Regions from separate parts of the Hafnia sp. CBA7124 genome, predicted to be linked through region 1. Evidence: predicted binding sites of a transcription regulator. Region 1 holds the regulator's gene; each other region holds the start of a gene.
What was found. The regulator LexA, encoded in region 1, represses DNA repair genes until DNA is damaged. The targets are predictions, from matches to a motif close to TNCTGTATGTACATACAGNA.
Positions count from the first base shown of each region.

Region 2: a site for LexA is predicted at 2,391-2,410, ahead of sulA (SOS-induced cell division inhibitor SulA). Genes of this name have one in related genera too.
Region 3: a site for LexA is predicted at 1,826-1,845, ahead of dinB (DNA polymerase IV). Genes of this name have one in related genera too.

Region 1 covers NZ_AP017469.1:382,454-386,969, reverse strand. Annotated here, with positions in the region: gene zur (zinc uptake transcriptional repressor Zur) at 1-220, shown strand, start outside; gene CPY98_RS01775 (CsbD family protein) at 413-622, opposite strand; gene dinF (MATE family efflux transporter DinF) at 953-2,293, opposite strand; gene lexA (transcriptional repressor LexA) at 2,433-3,041, opposite strand; gene dpiA (two-component response regulator DpiA) at 3,206-3,904, opposite strand; gene dpiB (sensor histidine kinase DpiB) at 3,873-4,516, opposite strand, start outside.
Region 2 covers NZ_AP017469.1:1,683,759-1,688,274, reverse strand. Annotated here, with positions in the region: gene yccS (YccS family putative transporter) at 1-1,498, shown strand, start outside; gene CPY98_RS07745 (TfoX/Sxy family protein) at 1,585-2,208, opposite strand; gene sulA (SOS-induced cell division inhibitor SulA) at 2,430-2,939, shown strand; gene ompA (porin OmpA) at 3,297-4,352, shown strand; gene matP (macrodomain Ter protein MatP) at 4,488-4,516, opposite strand, start outside.
Region 3 covers NZ_AP017469.1:3,444,203-3,448,718, reverse strand. Annotated here, with positions in the region: gene nqrF (NADH:ubiquinone reductase (Na(+)-transporting) subunit F) at 1-75, shown strand, start outside; gene CPY98_RS15845 (FAD:protein FMN transferase) at 250-1,311, shown strand; gene nqrM ((Na+)-NQR maturation NqrM) at 1,313-1,540, shown strand; gene dinB (DNA polymerase IV) at 1,867-2,928, shown strand; gene pepD (beta-Ala-His dipeptidase) at 3,001-4,461, opposite strand.

The DNA of each region.
Region 1 (4,516 bases):
GTCTGCATTATTTATTTGCCATCGCTGTGGGCAGGTGACTGAGCAAACAACGCAGGATGTGCAGGAACATTTAGAAAAGCTCGCCGCGCTGACGGGGTTCTCACTGCAGCATAGCGTGGTAGAAGCGCATGGTTTATGTCGAGACTGTGGGAAAATTGAGTCTTGCGATAATCGTGATACATGTCATCACGATCATTCCGAACCAAAAAAGAAAAAATAGCGTTTAAATAACGCATAAAAAAGAGCCGCATCTGCGGCTCTCTTTTTAATCATCTGCAATCAATATCAGCAGTGGCACATTATTAATAAAGGAATATCAATAATGGAGTATTTCCCGTTTTAATATTCGTATCCGTTCTTTATTTATAATGCGTATTTGCAGAGTGATTATTTAGGCAAGCAAGTTTAAATATCACCAACGATATTTATTATGATCTTCCCACGCTTTAACTTCTTTTTCAGCGGCTTCTTTCTGATAGCCGTAGCGTTCCTGGATTTTACCTACCAGCTGATCGCGTTTCCCTTCGATTACGGTAAGATCATCGTCGGTTAACTTGCCCCATTTTTCTTTCACTGTGCCTTTAAACTGCTTCCAGTTACCGCTCGCTTGATCTTTATTCATAATAACTCCGTATCACTTATGTAATGGAATATATTCCCCACACATCTGTACTAGATTGAATTAATCACAATTGCGATGTGAGGCATCAGTTAACGTTCACCATTAAGACTAGCGGATACTGAGCATAAAAATATTTTCAGCTAGATAATCGATAATATTTAATAAAAAATCTTCGCAAAAAGGCATAAAAGCAGAGAAAAAACAGGGAATAAGCGGAGAATAATTTTTATCAGTTAGAATGTAAGCAAATATTAATAGCGCGCCATTTTAGGGCAATGCGAAAACTATCGGAATTATCACATTGCCCTCATTGCTTAACGCTATAACAACCTAATTTAATTCAACATTATTGACAGGGAACCAAGTTCTCTCCCGCCAATGACGTCGCCAGACAATCCATAATGAAAGTCCGCGCAACGATAAAAATACCGCTAAAGCCAGCCATAAACCGTGATTACCCAGCCAAGGGAGCGTGAACAGTGTTAAACCATACCCCGCAGCGGCAACGGCCATGCTATTGCGCATTTCAGCACCGCGCGTCGCACCGATAAACATGCCATCCAGCAGGTAACACCATACGCCCAGCAGTGGTAAAACAATTTGCCATGGCAGATAGTGTAATGCCAACGATTGTACTTCTGGCAACGAGGTTAATATCTGGATGATTTGTTGGCCAAATACGGCATATAACATGGCAAAAAATACCGCCACAATACCCGCCTGCCGACAGGCAGAATGCCAAATTTTCTGCAGTTTACGACCGTCGCGTGCACCATAGGCCTGCCCTGAATGGGCTTCCACTGCATAAGCAAAACCATCTAGCGCGTAGGCGGTAAACGTCAGCAAATTCATCAGTACCGCATTCACCGCCACCACTTCACTTCCCATTCTGGCACCCAGAATCGTCAGCGATGAAAAGCATAATTGCAGCAACAAAGAACGCAGCATGATATCGCGATTTAACGCCAACAGACGGCGAAGGTTCCCACGCCACGCATTACGGAAATATTCCAGATGCAGACCGCGCAGTTTCATCACGTGCCAAATCAGACCGAGCCCCAATAAAAAGGTCGCATAGTCGGCAATCACCGTGGCACTTGCTGCACCAGGCACCTTCCAGCCCAACCCAACAACAAACCACAGGTCCAGCGTGATGTTAATAACGTTGCCCACAACCAGCAATATAACCGGCGCACGGGCATATTGAACGCCTAACAGCCAGCCAAGAATAACAAGGTTTGCCAGCGTCGCAGGAGCACCAAGCCAGCGAATCTGCATAAATAGACGAGCCTGCTCCAGCACATCCTCATGACCGCCAACAATTCGCAGCACGCCGTTAATCAAAGGCTGCCGCAGCGCAATAATAGCGAACCCTGCCAGCAACGCTAAGAGCATCGGCTGCACCAACGCACGAGCCAGCGCCGTTTTGTCCCCTGCACCGAATGCTTGCGCAGTCAGTCCCGTCGTGCTCATGCGCAAAAACAGCAGCAGCATAAATAAGAATGACGTCGCCATCGCGCCAACGGCTACGCCACCAAGATAAACAGGGCTATCCAAGTGCCCAATCACCGCGGTATCGACTAGCCCTAATAGCGGAACAGAGATATTCGAAAGGATCATCGGTAGTGCGAGGATCCACAGCGCCTTATCGGTTGGTGTAAGCATTTTCATTTTTTTGAATTCATTCCAGATGAGCTATCCGTTATCTCAACACAAAGAGGCTGCAGTCATGAACAAATATGCCGCATAAAAAAGCCCCAATTAAGGGGCTTAATCTATCGGTGTGATGTCAAACACAACAGGCGAAGTTTTAGATCCAGTCGCCGTTGCGAATAACGCCTACCGCTAAACCTTCGATCGTGAAGTTTTGCTCACGCAGGTCAACAACGATAGGCTCGAAGTCGCTGTTTTCTGGCAACAGCTGAACAATATTGCCTTGTTTTTTCAGACGTTTAACCGTCACCTCATCTTCGATACGCGCAACCACAACCTGGCCATTACGCACATCCTGAGTTTTATGCACGGCCAGCAAATCACCGTCTAAAATGCCGATATCGCGCATCGACATGCCGTTAACGCGTAGTAAGAAATCTGCATTTGGCTTAAACAAAGCAGGATCCACTTGATAATGGCCTTCAATATGTTCTTGCGCTAACAGGGGCTCACCGGCTGCCACGCGGCCAATTAAAGGCAGGCCCGTTTCATCTTCCATCAAAAGACGAATACCACGAGAAGCGCCGGAAACGATCTCGATAACGCCCTTACGCTGCAACGCTTTTAAATGTTCTTCTGCCGCATTAGGAGAGCGGAATCCCAAGCGCTGAGCAATTTCAGCGCGGGTTGGCGGCATGCCAGTTTGTTCAATATGGTCACGAATCAGATCGTAGACTTCCTGCTGTCTGGCTGTAAGTGCTTTCATTCCACCACCTGTTTGTTTATACAGTTTTGCTGTGAGTATATACAGGTAGCGACCATTTTGAAACCGTGAAATACATAAAGATTGAGCCGTAGCGCATCTGATCGGCATTAAGCATGTGTTTTTTGTATTTTCAGCCAGCTACCCATCAATAATCAGCCCATTCATCAGCCATTTTTGGCCGTTTCTGGCGCTCTATAGGTTCGCTGTGGGCGGCCAACTTTTCCATACACAATTTCAGCCATAATCAGATGGCGGCCCGCGCAAAACTCTAAGTAGCGCCGTGCCGTTGTTCGGCTTAGCTTAAGCTCTTGTGCAACGGTTTCAGCGGTATGACGCGCATCCGGATCGGCAAATAACTTCTGCACCTTATCTAAGGTCAACGCATCAATGCCAACTGGCAACTCTTCTTTCTGCTCGCCACGTGCATAGGCATTGAACATATCATCAATCTGACGCTGGCTGGCGCTATCGCTGTTAGCAAGCATCCGCTTGCGTACATGGTAGCGCTCAAGCGTTTGCCCCAAGCGCTCGTAGGCAATCGGCTTCACTAAATAGTCGAATACGCCGCACCGCACCGCCTCTGACACCGTATCCATATCACTTGCCGCGGTGGTGAATACCACACCACCAGGGAAACGCGCCTGAGTTAATTCGTGCAATAGCGTGATGCCTTTGCCATCGGGCAAATAGTTATCCAGCAAGATCAAATCGGGTTTGAATCGCTCAATCATCATTCTGGCCTGAGCAAGATTTCCCGCCAACCATACCTGACCACAGCCGTGGAAATGGCGAATAAACTCCGCATGCATCTCTGCGAGCGGAGTCTCGTCTTCAACAATCAGAATCGTTATTGGTTGTGTCATAAGTCTTTTTCACTTTCGGAATAAATACGGAAAATAAAGTTCCACAAGGTTCATTGTCTTCTAACGTAATCACACCACCACAGCGGCCAACGTAGCTGGCAATCAGATACAGTCCGATGCCATGCTCACCGGCGTCTTCTGTTTTGGTGCTTACCCCTTGCTCAAAAATAGCCTCACGTAAAGACTCAGGAACGCCACATCCTTGATCGGCTACTTCCACGATCACATCCTCGCCCTCGTCGCTAAGGTACAGCTCGACGGTTTTATTACCCTGCGAATTCTTCAGGCTAGCATCAAAAGCATTGTCGAGTAGATTACCCACGATAGCCGCAAACTCAGTGCTATCAAGACCCTCAGGCAACTGACGTAGCTGGCTGCCTTCAACCAAATTAAACGTCAGCCCCAGCTCACGAGCGCGCTGCGCTTTGCCAAAAAGCAGCCCTGCAACCTGACGATCGTCAAAAGAACCTCTTAAACTATCAATCAGCTGCTGCTGCGCCTGTGACTCACCTTTTACCATTGCCAACGCACGATCATATTCTTTCATTTGTAACAGTCCGTTGAGCGTCGACATCCAGTTAAGATGCTCATGGCGCAACGTGCGCAGGCTTT
Region 2 (4,516 bases), 1.3 Mb from region 1:
TACCACGCTGAATCAGACGAAAGCGTCTTTGCTCACGCGTTTAAAAGGCGACCGAGGCCAGCGCGGTACACGCCGTACCCTGCATTATTATTTTGTCGCACAAGATATTCACGAACGTGCCAGCTCTTCGCATTTTCAATACCAGCAACTGAGCGAGATGTTTCGCTATAGTGACGTTTTATTCCGCTTCCAGCGCCTCTTGATGCTACAAGCGCGCGCCTGTTCGCAGTTATCGCAATCCATCCTGCTTCAGCAGAAATACCAGCATGATTTACGCTTTGAACGAGTCTTTACCCATTTAGAAGCAACGCTGCAACGCATTGCTACGCAGCACGGCCATCAGCATATTTTAGTGAAGTCTCTGTTTAATCTGCTGCTGAATCTCAAAGCGATAGATGCTCAGCTAGCTAATATTGAATCTGAACAGTCTCTGGCTGCCGAACGTGAAGAGGAAAATACCCTGTCTGACGATCGCATCAGCGGTTGGAATGACATGAAACTTCGGATCAGCCGGCATCTCACTCCGCAATCCGCCCTCTTCCGCCACGCAGTCCGCATGTCGATAGTCTTAGGCGTGGGCTACGCATTTATTCAATTTACCGGTTTAAATCACGGCTATTGGATCCTGCTTACGAGCTTGTTCGTTTGTCAGCCTAACTACAACGCCACCAAGCGAAGATTGGCGCTGCGTATTATTGGTACACTGGCTGGGGTGTTGTTGGGATTACCGATCCTCTATTTTGTGCCATCACTCGACGGCCAAATGTTGCTGATCGTGATAAGCGGGGTGCTGTTCTTTGCATTTCGTAACGTGCAATACGCGCATGCCACCATGTTCATCACGCTGTTGGTATTATTGTGCTTTAACCTTTTAGGCGAAGGCTTTGAAGTCGCGGGGCCAAGAGTTTTCGACACGCTGGTGGGATGTGCTATCGCATGGGCAGCGGTCACGTTTATATGGCCTGACTGGAAATTTCGCGCATTGCCTGCGGTGGTACAAAAGACGCTTAACGCCGATTGTCGCTATCTCGACGCCATTCTGGTGCAATACCATCAGGGCAAATCCAATGGTTTGGATTATCGAATCGCGCGACGTGACGCTCATAACTGCGATGCGGAGCTGGCATCTGTGATTTCAAACATGTCAGCAGAACCAAAAAATGATGCTCAGACGCAAGAGTCTGCTTTCCGTCTGCTGTGTCTAAACCATACGCTGCTTAGCTATATCTCAGCATTAGGTGCGCATCGGGAAAAATTGGATAACGGCGAAGTGCTGAGCATGCTGGATGATGCCGCGTGTTATATGGACGATGCTCTGAACTATGACGATAGCATTGCTGAACGTACCGAAGTGGCTATACAGGGTCTTAAGCAGCGTCTGGAAGCGTACGCATCTCCGTCTGATAATACCGAACAGTTAGTTGTGCAGCAGATAAGTCTAATGATGGGCGTACTGCCGGAACTGATGCAGCTCAAGCGTGAGCTTATTCCAGCCTAACCTTGCCCTAACCTCTCAATTTATTACTAAGTAGCACTACGCTGATGGGAGCCTTATTTGGGCTCCCCGTTAACGTGTAAACCACACTATTTTTTCTGCCACCGATAGGTATTTTGTTTCAACCATTCATCCAGTGTGGCTCGAACCTGATATGAGAGCGCCGCTTCATGGCATTTCCTGACTGCCCCCGCTAAATCGAAAAGCAAGCGGTTGTGCAGATTGGCATTCATTTTTTTAAGTCGGACAAATGCTTCTGTTTCCCCTATGCTAATCAGCTGCTCGGGACTCGTAATACCTATTTTCCCCAAGAGTCGCTCCATCATATTGTTGATATTGGGCAGCGATCTCAGGCCTGTACTTTCTGCCGCCCGCAATGATCTTTTAAGCATCACTGCCTGTTCCAGCGAGGCATTCGCGAGGTGCTGCAAAAAGGCAGGGTCATCCCACATGCTATGCTCAACGCGGTAATAACTTAAACGTACCGGTATTCCTCGTTTAGTATAAATGAACGCTTTCATACCATAAGTCAGAAAACGAGATTTCAGCTCATCATGCGCTCGTAGGTATAGCTCCCCATCGGAGACAACGCCAAACATGGTTTTGTCTAGCCATACACCAAAACCTCCAAACTGCGAGCGAAAAGTCACCGCACCGAGCGAAGAAAAAACGTCACACGCAACGGCAGCTCTTTCAGTTAACAATCCTTTCATATGTAACTCCCTTGATATGCATTCACAATACTAATAGTTACTTTATTGAGTAATAACAGTGAATTAAGAACATAACGAATTACCGAAAAGCATCCAAACTGAAAGTTAGCTTTAGCTCGTTTTCATCGCAGATTTGCGAAGAGCATTGTAAAAAATAGGTTGATCTCTGCCGATCACCCATGTACTGTATATTCATACAGTACACACAGCGAGAACATATCATGCGCACACAGTCACTGCATCACTACACCGAACGCTCATCATTTTTAAGCCCGTCAGCGCATCATGAAACTGAAGAGCAAGGGAATGCCTATGCTGGCGTCATCAGTGAATTGGTCTATAGCGAACATCAGCCTATGTTGTCTCTCCTTTTGCTTCCGTTACTGCGTCAGCTCGGTAAGCAGTCTCGCTGGTTACTCTGGTTGAATCCGCAACATAGACTGAGTAAACAATGGCTGGCTGATTCAGGTTTGCCCGCGAGTAAGGTTATGCAGCTCAATCAGATTGAGCCTGTAGATTCTATTTATGCGATGGAGTGCGCACTACGTAGCGGTAACTATAGTGTTGTATTGGGCTGGCTGCCGCCGTTAACTCAAAATGAACGCGCAAGATTAAGAAAAGCGGCGCAGGAGGGAGAGTGTTTTGGACTGGTTATGCAACCCGATCTGAACTCGGAACCAGACCAAGGACAACGAAATTTGCTAAAAATTCAGTCCAAATTGTTTCATTAAGTAAATTTAAGAGAAATCTTATTAGCACTATTTTTTCACTGCTAATTATTTAATTTTATAGCAGAAACCCGCATTGCGCCTGCATTACTGCTCTTTTTTGTGAAAAAAACGACGTTTATTTTTTGAACAAAACGTTAAACGAAGTGTACACATTAATGGTTTTTTTGTTGAGCTATATCACATCGTACTTGTAAGTTTCTAATCTCGTTGTAGACTTGTTATCGCGAAGGTTGCTCTATAACGCCGAGAAAATTGGCACAGTATTTAATCGAGCGAAAACCTAGCAAAGGATTTTAACCAAGGGCTAATTGTAGCAATCTAGCTCTTTGGCCTATTTGGATGATAACGAGGCGCAAAATGAAAAAGACAGCTATCGCATTAGCAGTGGCACTCGCTGGTTTCGCTACCGTAGCGCAAGCAGCACCTAAAGATGATACTTGGTATGTTGGTGGTAAACTGGGCTGGTCCCACTACTACGACAACAGCATCAACCATTTCGGTAGCACCAACGTTCGTCCTGACCAGTTAGGCGGCGGTGCGTTCTTCGGTTACCAAGCAAACCCATACCTGGGCTTTGAAATGGGCTACGACTGGTTAGGTCGTATGGAATACCGTGGCAACAACAACGGTGCTTTCAAATCTCAAGGCGTTCAGCTGGCTGCTAAACTGAGCTACCCAATTGCTGACGATCTGGACATCTATACTCGTCTGGGTGGTATGGTATGGCGCGCTGACGGTTCTGCAAACTCTGAAACTCGCGGCCGTTACATCGACAGCCACGACACCGGTGTTTCTCCACTGGCTGCAATCGGTGTTGAATACGCACTGAACAAAGACTGGGCTACCCGTCTTGACTATCAGTTCGTAAGCAACATTGGCGATGCTAACGAAACTGCTGCACGTCCAGACAACACCCTGCTGAGCGTAGGTGTTACCTACCGTTTCGGTCAGGATGAAGCTGCTCCAGTTGTTGCTCCAGCACCAGCTCCAGCTCCAGTTGTTGAAACCAAGCGTTTCACTTTGAAGTCTGACGTTCTGTTCAACTTCAACAAAGCAACTCTGAAACCACAAGGCCAGCAGGCTCTGGATCAGATGTATTCTCAGCTGAGCAACTTGGATCCTAAAGACGGTTCTGTTGTTGTTCTGGGTTACACCGACCGTATCGGTTCTGAACAATACAACCAGAAACTGTCTGAACAGCGCGCACAGAGCGTTGTAGATTACCTGGTATCTAAAGGTATCCCTGCAGACAAAATCTCTGCACGTGGCATGGGCAAAGCTGACCCAGTTACTGGTTCTACCTGTGACAACGTTAAAGCTCGCGCAGCTCTGATCGACTGCCTGGCTCCAGACCGTCGCGTAGAAATCGAAGTTAAAGGCATCAAAGACGTAGTTACTCAGCCACAGGCTTAAGTTAACTCGTTGGTCCTTTAATCAAAAAGCCTCGCATTGCGAGGCTTTTTTTATACATTGTACTTAGTGGTCATTGTACTTAGCGGTCATTGTACGTAGCGTTCATTGAAGGCAGTGCTTGGGGTAACCACGCTGTTATTCCGAGGGCTTCCCTAAAAATGACT
Region 3 (4,516 bases), 1.5 Mb from region 1:
GCTGCGGTTATTAAGATGCTGAAAGATCTCGGGGTAGAAGACGAGAATATCATGCTCGATGACTTCGGCGGTTGATAGCCATCGTCCTTGAAGCTGTGGCGGTGTTGGCTGCGTGAGTTAACCCCAGTCACTTACTTTTGTAAGCTCCTGGGGATGAACTCACTTGCCGCCTAGCCACAACTTCAATGCCTTTGACCATATGTTTTCTTATGAGATTTTTTGTAGCGTAGCCAAAACTGGTTGAACATAATGACTAATAACACTGCGCGGGCGACCGCGTTTTTTATTCGAAATACACGCTGGCTGGCTTTTTGCGGGCTGGCTTTTTTGCTGACGGGATGTGGGCCGGAGCAGGTCAACATTGAAGGCAAAACAATGGGGACCTATTACTCTATCAAGTATGTCAGTGAAACAGGGATGCCCGCGCCGGAAAAAATTAAAGCCGAGCTGGATAAGCGTTTGGAGCAGGTTAACGACCAGATGTCGACCTACCGTTCCAACTCTGAGCTGAGCCGTTTTAACCAAAGCACCGAGGTGAATACGCCATTCCCTGTTTCGGCCGCAACGGCGAAAGTGGTTGAAGAGGCTATTCGGATTAATAAAGTGACCGACGGTGCGCTGGATATCACGGTTGGACCATTGGTTAATCTGTGGGGATTTGGGCCAGAAGGGCGTCCCGATCGTATTCCAACGGATGAAGAAATTAATCAACGTCGTGCATGGATCGGCATTGAGCATTTATCCGTGCAGGGTAATGCGCTGGTGAAGAATATTCCTCAGCTTTATCTCGATCTGTCGTCTATTGCGAAAGGGTACGGCGTGGACGTTGTGGCTGAGTATCTTGCTTCGTTAAACATCACTAATTATATGGTGGATATTGGCGGTGAAGTGAGAACGCGGGGCATCAACGGAGACGGTGCGCCGTGGCGCATCGCCATTGAAAAACCGCAGGCAGGATTACAGCAGAGCGCTCAGGTTATTATTCAACCGGGCGAGATGGCTATCGCGACCTCCGGTGATTATCGCAACTATTTTGAGCAGAACGGCCAGCGTTTCTCGCATGAGATTGACCCTAAAACAGGACGTCCAGTCACGCATCATCTGGTTTCGATTACCGTGCTTGCGCCGAGCTGTATGACGGCAGATGGTCTATCTACGGGATTAGACGTGATGGGGCCAGAGCGTGGAATGGCGTTGGCAAACCTGCTGGGTATTCCGGTATTTATGATTGTAAAAACTGAAAACGGTTTTGAAGATCGTTACTCGGATGCCTTTAAGCCTTATTTGGTGCAGGCAAAGAAAGGTAAATAATATGGCGACGGTATTTATTGCGACCTTTGTGGTGTTTTTAGCGGTGATTGCCGGAATGTCTATTGGCTATATCATCAAGCGAAAAAGCATCCACGGAAGCTGCGGCGGCATCGCCAACCTCGGTCTGGAAAAAGTCTGTGATTGCCCAGAGCCCTGCGACGCACGTAAAAAGCGTATGGCGCGTGAAGAAGCCCGGCGCGAAATGCTGGAGAAGCATAGGATTATTTAGTTTTTCATAAACAGCTACCCCCTCCCAACCTCCCCCTTCGCAGGGGGAGGAGCCGATCGAGATTCTCCCCGTCTGCGCAGAACTGTCCCCACCCCAGCGAAGGGATGGGCTAGGGTGGGGTTATCACACCTCTCCTCCCAACTTCCCCCTTGTCAGGGTGAAGCGTCGATCGAGATCCTTATAAATATCACTGAACTGTCCCCTCCCCTGCGAAGGGGAGGGTTAGGGTGGGGTTTTTGTTAATCATGATCGATCCCTAGCTCCACTTCCCTTTCCCTACAAATAACCTGTATACTTATACAGTCATTAACTCCACCATTCTCTCTATGCGCAAAATCATACATGTCGATATGGACTGCTTTTATGCCGCAGTCGAAATGCGTGATTTCCCTGAGTTACGCGATGTACCGCTGGCGATTGGCGGAAGTCGCGATCGCCGAGGGGTGATCAGCACTGCAAACTACGCCGCGCGTAAATTCGGGGTGCGTAGTGCTATGCCGACAGGACAAGCGCTTAAGTTGTGTCCGCATCTCACGTTGCGTCCGGGGAGAATGGAGGTTTACAAAGACGTCTCGCGGCACATACGTGAGATTTTCCAGCGTTATACATCGCTGATAGAGCCGCTGTCGCTCGATGAGGCCTATCTTGATGTCACCGACTGTACCCAGTGTTACGGCTCAGCCACGTTGATTGCAGAGCAGATTCGCAAACAAATTGCCGAAGAGCTCAATCTTACTGCGTCGGCTGGCATTGCCCCGATCAAGTTTCTGGCAAAAATTGCCTCCGATCTCAATAAACCTAACGGCCAATATGTGATTACGCCCGCGCAGGTTGACGATTTTATTCTCACGTTGCCGCTGAAAAAGATCCCCGGCGTTGGCAAGGTAACCGCCGCCAAACTGAGTGAACTGGGGCTGAATACCTGTGCCGATGTGCGTCGCTATAATTTGGCCGAGCTGTTACGTCGTTTTGGCAAGTTTGGGCGCGTGCTTTGGGAACGCTGTCACGGTCAGGATGAGCGAGAAGTGATGCCCGATCGCCTGCGTAAGTCCGTTGGGGTGGAAAGAACGTTGTCAGAAGATATTCACAGCTGGGCAGAGTGCGAGGTTTTACTGGAAAAACTGTATGAAGAACTGGAACGGCGCTTGGCGAAAGTGCAGCCGGATCTGCATATCGCGCGGCAGGGCGTAAAACTCAAATTCCATGATTTTCAGCAGACAACGCAAGAGCATGTGTGGCCGATTCTGGATAAGCGTGATTTATTTCAGGTGGCACGGCAGGCGTGGGATGAACGCCGAAATAGCCGAGGCGTACGGCTGGTGGGGTTACATGTCACGCTGCTCGATCCACAGCTAGAAAAGCAGCTTTCGCTGGATATTGATGGCTAGGCTTTGAGGGCGTGAAGGGATAAAAAAAGCCAACCCGAGGGCTGGCTTCTGTAATACGCAAAGACTTAGCGCTTAGGCTTTCTCTGGGATCGCTTTCAGCAGAGCCGTCAGCAACTGCCAGTATTGGCCTACGCTGGCAATGTGAACTTGCTCATCCGGTGAATGTGGGCCAGTGATGGTTGGGCCGATAGACACCATATCCATTTCTGGGTAAGGCTTTTTGAACAGACCACATTCCAGACCCGCATGGATAACCATGATGTTTGGCGTGGTATCAAACAGCTTCTGGTAAGTCTCACGCACCAAATGCATCACCGGAGAATTTGCATCCGGTTTCCAGCCTGGGTAGCTGCCTTTGGCTTCCACATGCGCACCTGCCAGTTCACCAATAGAGTTCAGTTGGCTAACCACGGCGTCTTTACCGCTGTCGATAAGCGAGCGGATCAGGCAGATAATTTGCGCTTCTTTCGCGTCGGTGGTCACAACACCCACGTTCAGAGACGTTTCTACTACGCCTTTCACTTCGTCGCTCATGCGGATCACGCCGTTTGGCGTGGCGTTCAGCAGGGCAATAAAGCGCTGTTGGCTGTCGGCGGTCAGTGCCTGAGAATCGCTTTGTGCAGTTTCAACCTGAACGCTCAGGTTTTTTTCTACCGCAGCCAGTTCAACTTTCAGCATGTTTTGGAACGTTTCGGCCAGCGTTTTCAGCTTAGCCAGATTCGCGGTAGGTACAGCCAGCACCGCGATGGCTTCGCGTGGGATCGCGTTGCGTAGCGTACCGCCGTTCAGATCCAATACGCGCAGGCCCAATTCAGCAGCGTGACCAGACAGGAAGCGCGCCAGCAGTTTGTTGGCGTTGCCTAAGCCCAAATGAATATCACCACCGGAGTGGCCGCCTTTCAGGCCTTTCAGCGTCAGCTTAACAATGTCGTGTCCAGCAGGAACGGCTTCGCGCTGCAACGGTAGCGTGGTGATGAAGTCGATACCGCCCGCGCAGCCCATGTAAATCTCACCTTCTTCTTCAGAGTCGGTGTTGATCAGAATATCGGCCTGCAACCAGCCCGCTTTCAGGCCAAATGCGCCTTCCATGCCGGCTTCTTCGGTCATGGTCAGCAGCACTTCGATTGGGCCATGAGAAACGCTGTCATCGGCTAAAACAGCCAATGCAGAAGCCATACCGATGCCGTTATCTGCGCCCAGCGTGGTGCCGCGTGCTTTTACCCAATCGCCGTCAATGTATGGCTGGATAGGATCTTTGGTGAAGTCGTGTGCGGTATCGTTATTTTTTTGTGGAACCATGTCCAGATGCGCTTGCAGCACAACCGGCTTACGGTTTTCCATGCCGCGAGAGGCTGGTTTGCGTAGCAGGACGTTGCCTACTTCGTCACGTTCAACGTGGATACCTTTTTCTTCAGCCCATGCAACGATGTGCGTGGCTAATGCTTCTTCATGATACGAAGGGTGAGGAATAGAGCAGATATCCGCAAAAATTTGCCACAGTGGCTGTGGAGATAGCTGAGACAGTTCAGACACGTTAAGTCTCCTGATAATCAGTTGTGCTGCCGATAACAGTGGCACAATAGGGGGT